2 regions of the Exiguobacterium sp. EA-TM-5 genome follow, and region 1 is predicted to be linked to the other one. Evidence: predicted binding sites of a transcription regulator. Region 1 holds the regulator's gene; the other holds the start of a gene.
The links. Region 1 encodes Rex, which represses fermentation and respiration genes when NADH is low (regulators of the CRP and FNR family bind a similar motif). Its sites were predicted from a motif close to TTGTGAAATATTTCACAA; they were not measured.

Region 1 (3,419 bases):
ATCGACTTTCGGGCGCGCATATTCGTGCGCAATATGTACATCCTTGACCCCGTCTAACTTTTTAATATCTTGAATATCCCCGAACTTTACTTCTCCACTAAATCCATTCAAAACAGTCGTGAAGCTTTCTTTATACGTCACCGGAATCGCTTGTTTCGCGATGGCAGACTTGACTGACTTCTGAACGGTAACAAGACGATCCTTAATCGACTCTTTTTCGGCATTGCTCAATGTGCTATACCGCTTGTTTTGTGCCTGTGCGATTTGAATGGCTGGCTTCTGCTCCATCTCGATGACGACACGAACCTTATCGGACTGCTTATACACCTTCTCCTGTCCTGTTTTCTTTAGTGAGAGGGCTTGAGGTTTTTGACCGCTTGCCTTGTCTTGCGAAGACAGTGCTCCTTGAGCACTGACTAAGTTGGAAGACGTCATCAAGACGGCTGCCATAAGCGCAATCTTCTTCTTCATGCTTCTTTTCCCCTTTTCTGAAAAACCATAATAGTACTACTCACAAAACAGTTAAACGAAAATTCTGTATATTTAGTTTAATGAAATAGATGGAAATAAACAATTCAGTTTTGTCTGTTTTATATAATTATTTGTTTTTATTGTCATGTTATATTTCATTTCCATATTTCGAGAGCAACAAAAAAACTCTTGAATCCTCAAGAGTTTGAAGTGTACGAATTTGGTGGAGACTATCGGGATCGAACCGACGACCTTTTGGCTGCCAGCCAAACGCTCTCCCAGCTGAGCTAAGCCCCCATGAATTATCTTTAGTATACGCATCACTAACTGCTTTATCAATATAAAAATAACGCTTTCATAAAAAAGAATTCCTCCCAAAATCGTCGGAGGAATTCACGATTCATTTATTCAGTTCACGCATCAAATCCGCCTGTCGTTCAAGCTCTGCCTGTTGCTCGAGGATCAAGACCTTTTTGTACGTTCGCGCAGAAATCAAGATGCTGATCTCATAGAGAACGAACAATGGAACCGAGATCATCAAGTGTGACGTCACGTCCGGCGGTGCAATCAATGCTGCAACGACGAACAGCGCAAAATACGCATATTTCCGATTCTTTCGCATGAAATATGGCGTCACGAGACCAAGACGTGTCAGGAACATTGTCACGACCGGCAATTGGAAAAGAAGACCGAATGGCATTGTCAGCCGGATCAAGAAACTGAAGTAGTTTTCAACCCCGATGACTTGTTCGATCCCTAACTCTTTCCCGAGATCCGTTGAGACTTCAAGCAAGAAGGGCAGCAACCAGAAATACGAGAAGGCTACGCCAGCCAAAAACAGAAAGAAGATGACTGGAATATACGTCAGTGTCGCTTTTTGCTCCTTGTCATAAAGTCCTGGTCGGACGAATGCCCAGAGTTGATACATCCAGAACGGTGACGCTAAAATCAACGCGATGATGAACGCTAGATTCAAATACAACATTAAAGGATCGGCGACGTTGAAGGCATTCAAACCGATGCCGAGCTCTTTTAAGTCCGCTTGTAGAAAACGAACGAGCGGTCGGACGAGCGGAAATGCGACAGCGAACAGGACGACGACGATGATAAGCGACCAGACGATCCGTTTCCGGAGTTCGTCAAGGTGCGACGTCATGCTTTGCTCTTGATCAACCGTCATGATTCAATCACTTCTCTTTCGGTTCGTCCTTTTTATCGTCGTCCATGATACCGTTCGTGGCATTCTTGAACTCTTTCAATGTCTGACCAGCAGCACGTCCGAATTCTGGTAACTTCTTCGGTCCGAAGATGATCAACGCGACGACTGCGATTAATCCGATGCTCGCAGGTCCGATACCTAATGTGAGCGGGATAAGGTTTTCCATTATGATTTCACTCCTTCAGCTGATTGCGAATAATGCTTCATGAAATAAACTAACGACTGCAACTCGATCGATAAATCGATGTGATGGACCCGGACGCTCGCTGGCACGTTCAACCGTGCAGGCGTAAAGTTCAGAATACCTGTCACACCATACTCGACTAACTCATCCGCTACTGACTGTGCGAACTGCGATGGAACCGTCAAGATGGCAACATCGACCTGATTCGCTTCGATTTGTTCTTTCATGTCCGAAACATGATAGATTGGAACGTCATGCGTCGTTGTTCCGACCTTCTCTTCGTCCGCATCAAACGCAACGACTATCCGAGTACTATTATTCTTTAAAAAGTTATAATTTGCAAACGCTGTTCCGAGATGACCGACCCCGATTAAGGCAACATTCGTCACCTCATCTTGATTCAAGGTTTTCCGGAAAAACGTTAAGAGATGTTGAACGTTATATCCATACCCCTTTTTCCCTAGTGCCCCAAAGTAGGAAAAATCGCGACGAATCGTTGCTGAATCAACCTTCACCGCCTCGCTTAACTCAGCAGAAGAGACGCGGAGCTTACCTGAATTGTATAAACTTTGGATGAAGCGATAATATAGCGGCAACCGTTTTGCTGTCGCTTGTGGAATTTTTGTGTCTGGTCCATTCATCCTGCAGTTCCCCCTTCGGCCACATCCAACGTGGCACCCAAATCTTTGCAAAAAGCTTTCTACTCTTCTTGATTGTAAACCACTTCACATAGAGTCACAAATAATATATTCCGCACGACCTCGTGCTTTTGTTCGTGATAGACTAAAGGGTGGAAGGATGGATGGAAATGATACTCTTACAAGTCAACCAACTCTCGAAATCATTCGGCGTCGAGCCGATTTTAGAAAATATCAAACTAGAAGTACAAGAACGTGACCGAATTGCGCTTGTCGGGCGAAACGGTGCCGGAAAATCGACCTTGCTCAAAATCATCGCTGGCGAACTGAGTCACGACTCGGGCGACATCATGAAGGGCAAGGACGTCAAAATCGGTTATCTCGCGCAAGACAGTGGTCTTGAATCGAATGAATCGATTTGGAACGAGATGCTGACCGTCTTTGAACATTTACAAGAACAAGAACGGACACTACGCCGGATGGAAATCGAAATGGGGATGGAACATATCTTGAACGACCCTGTCGCTTACGATCGTCTCTTGAAGACGTACGATCAAGCACAGCACGACTTCTCAGAAGCTGGTGGTTATCAGTTCGAAGCGAATATTCGCTCTGTCTTGCACGGAATGCGCTTTTATCCCGACGATTACTCACGCCGGATCCAGACGTTATCTGGTGGTCAACGGACACGGCTCGCTTTAGCGAAGATGCTCTTGCAAGCACCAGAACTCCTCATTCTCGATGAGCCGACCAATCACCTCGATATCGATACGCTTGCTTGGCTCGAAAGTTATCTCGGTGGTTATCGTGGTGCCGTCCTGATCGTCTCGCACGACCGGTACTTCCTCGACCAAGTCGTCAATGTCGTCTATGAGCTCTCCCGCAATGTCTGTCGTAAGTTCACGGG
Region 2 (3,419 bases), 1.2 Mb from region 1:
GGTGACCGTACTTATATCACTAAAAAGAACAAGCGTAACAACCCAGAGCGTCTTGAGTTGAAGAAATACAACCCACGTCTCCGTAAGCACACACTTCACCGTGAAGTGAAATAATTGAGATGGAAGCCGTCACTTCGTGTGATGGCTTTTTTTGTGGATTTTTAGAAAGGAAGACAGTCATGAATAAAAAAGAAATACGCCGTCTGATCAAAGAACGGCTCGATCAGATCGAGGATCGCGCGGAGAAGGAGCGATCTATCCACGAACATGTCTTATTGTTACCTGAATGGCAACAAGCGACGTGTGTGGCAATCACGTTAGCTTTTCGAAATGAATGTGATACGAGAATGTTGATTGAACAAGCATGGCAAGAGGACAAGATCGTCTTGATTCCGAAAGTAGTTGGAGATGAGATGGTCTTTTATGAATATAGACCAGAAGATCAATTACAACAAAATCAGATGGGGATTGCTGAACCGACTGACTCGGCACGTCGTGCTTCACTTGATCAAGCAGAATTTTGCCTTGTTCCGGGACGTGCCTATCGCCGGGATGGTTATCGATTAGGATGGGGCGGTGGCTATTACGATCGAGCACTCGTGACCTATACAGGGTGTAAAGTGTCAATGGCCTTCTCAGAACAGCTCCTTCCTGATTTTGAAGTGGAAGCTTTCGATATCCCAGTCAACCTCATCGTCACTGACCAAGAGGTCATTCGATGTTAAGCGTCACGATCTTATTTTGCCTCGCCCTTGCCTTGGTCGGACGATATTTTCGTTTATTGACGACAAGTGGTGCCGTCATGACGATGGTCGTCGGAACTGGTGTCTCATTTGGATTCGGTTGGAAGGGACTAGTGGTACTCTTGCTCTTTTTTGGGAGCTCGAGTCTTTTATCGAAGGTCGGACAATCTAAAAAACGATCCGTCGACTCAATCGTTGAAAAAGACGGTGCGCGTGACGGATGGCAAGTACTTGCGAATGGTGGGGTAGCCTTCGTCGCTGCACTAGCGTATGCGATAACGATGGACACGGCGTATCAGTTATTATTTTTATTCGTCATCGCGGCATCTAATTCCGATACGTGGGCTTCTGAAATTGGTCCACTTTCTAGGCGCGATCCATGGTCTTTAAAAACATTTCGACGGGTACCAGCGGGAACGAGTGGAGCGATGTCACTTATCGGAACGATCGGTACAATTGCTGGAGCTGCTTTCATCGCATTAGCGGCGCAGTGGATATTTTCTCTTACTGTGACACATGTCTTACTTGTGATCGGCATCGGTATACTAGGAAGTCTACTCGATACGATGTTTGGCGCCGTGTGGCAACGTGTTTATCGATGTCCGGTTTGTGGAGAACGCACCGAAAAAAGAGAGCATCATGGACAACCGACAACGTACGTCTCAGGTATTCGATTTCTTGGAAATGATGCCGTGAACGTCATGACGAGCGGTCTTGCAAGTGGAATCGGGTTTATCATCGTCCGATTCTGGTAACTGGAAGGTATACGAAGCTGTAATTCCTTATGTTAGGATATCAATGACACAAAATGGACAAATGTGATTAATTTCACATGTTACAAAGAATGTGAAAAATGTTACAATTTATTTGTGAGATAGTTAACAAACTCTTAGGACGAATGAAAGGGTGGACATAACGATATGGAATTACATGCGAAAGTGACACGGGTAGCACTTATTGGAGCCGGAGCAGTCGGTTCAAGCTTTGCCTATCAGATGTCAACAGCCGGACTTTGTGAGGAACTGGTCATCATTGATGTCAACAAAGCAAAGGCTGAAGGGGAAGCGATGGACTTGAACCATGGAACACCGTTTAGCTCTTCACCAATGCGCATCTGGGCTGGTGATTATACGGATTGCCGTGAAGCTGAGGTCGTCGTCATCACGGCGGGTGCTCCTCAAAAACCAGGCGAGACAAGACTCGATCTTGTCGCAAAGAATGCGTTGATCATGAAAGAAATGATTCGTCAAATCATGGATTCCGGGTTTGACGGGATCATCGTCGTGGCTTCCAATCCGGTTGATATCATGGCTCATCTAGCTTGGAAATATTCTGGTCTTCCAAAATCTCGCGTATTTGGATCAGGAACGGTGCTTGATACAGCACGTCTGCGCCAAATGCTAGGAGAATACTTTCACATTGACTCTCGCAATGCCCACGCCTACATTCTTGGCGAACATGGTGATACGGAATTTGCAGCCTGGAGCAATAGCCGAATCTATGGAAAGACGATTGACGAACTGCTTGCTGAAGACGATCGTTATTCTCAAGCAGATCTCGATCAAATCTACATCAACGTCCGAGATGCTGCGTATCATATCATCGAGCGTAAAGGGGCCACTTATTATGCGATTGGACTTGGACTCGTTCGCATCGTTCGAGCTATCCTTGGGAATGAAAACTGCTTGTTGACGGTCGGAGCGCATGTCGACGGACAATACGGAATCTCCGGCATTCACATTGGAGTACCGGCAATCATCAATCGTCAAGGTGTTCGTGAAATCATTGAAGTCTCATTGACGGAAGAAGAATTAAAAAAATTCCATCATTCTGCTGAGGTATTGCGTCAGACACTTGAACCCGTTTTGCAAGGATAACATCATATATCAAGACAAAGATTTTTACGAAATAGAGGATTAAAAGCTCAAGTATTGGACGCATTTCTTAATGTCCGCACTTGAGTTTTTTTGATGAATGGAGAAGGTAAGGTCAAAATCAGATCCAATTTGTCTGAAATAAAAGAGAAAAAATCTAGGTTTTATTTTACTAGAAAAAGGTTAAGTAAAAGATAGAAGCGTTTTTCCGTTATTTTTTTGTACGTCATGAAACCCAAAAAAGGAGAGAACCGACAGTCATGTATACTTTTCGAAAATTAACTAAAGAGGATGCAGAACAATACTGGAATCTACGCCTTGAGGGATTAAAGAATCATCCAGATGCATTTGGTCATTCGTTTGATGATGAACAGCAAACCCCGCTCCGCGAAGTACAAGAAGGGCTTGAAGGAGAACCCGACTCCGATGAGGTTTGGCTGGGTATGTTCGATGGGGATACGTTGTTTGGGTTTGGTCAGGTCAAACCGTATGAACTATCACGTGAATCGCACAAAGCGATGATTTCCGGAGTATATGTATCGCCTGAATATCGTGGTGGTACAGGGCGTGCTCTAATGGAAGCATTAATCGACGAGGCGAAGAAGTTACCTGACGTTGAGCAAGTCATTCTTGCCGTATTATCAGGAAATGAAGCAGCGCAAAGCCTTTATGAATCGCTTGGCTTTGAGGTATATGCTGAAGACCCAGACTCTGTAAAATTAGAAGATGGCACATACCGCGATGATATTTGGATGAAAAAATACGTCTAAGTTCAGCATATGGTGTGGACGAAAAAGCTGTA

Region 2: the regulator Rex is predicted to act here: its motif matches at 1,560-1,577, upstream of ACV3PA_RS14110 (L-lactate dehydrogenase).

What each region holds. Positions count from the first base shown of each region.
Region 1 covers NZ_CM132670.1:746,597-750,015, reverse strand. The annotation lists gene ACV3PA_RS04035 (S8 family serine peptidase) at 1-471, opposite strand, end outside; tRNA gene ACV3PA_RS04030 (tRNA-Ala) at 693-768, opposite strand; gene tatC (twin-arginine translocase subunit TatC) at 872-1,651, opposite strand; gene ACV3PA_RS04020 (twin-arginine translocase TatA/TatE family subunit) at 1,659-1,856, opposite strand; gene ACV3PA_RS04015 (redox-sensing transcriptional repressor Rex) at 1,856-2,515, opposite strand; gene ACV3PA_RS04010 (ATP-binding cassette domain-containing protein) at 2,683-3,419, shown strand, end outside.
Region 2 covers NZ_CM132670.1:2,670,530-2,673,948, reverse strand. The annotation lists gene rpmG (50S ribosomal protein L33) at 1-114, shown strand, start outside; gene ACV3PA_RS14120 (5-formyltetrahydrofolate cyclo-ligase) at 180-725, shown strand; gene ACV3PA_RS14115 (DUF92 domain-containing protein) at 719-1,498, shown strand; gene ACV3PA_RS14110 (L-lactate dehydrogenase) at 1,664-2,620, shown strand; gene ACV3PA_RS14105 (GNAT family N-acetyltransferase) at 2,878-3,387, shown strand.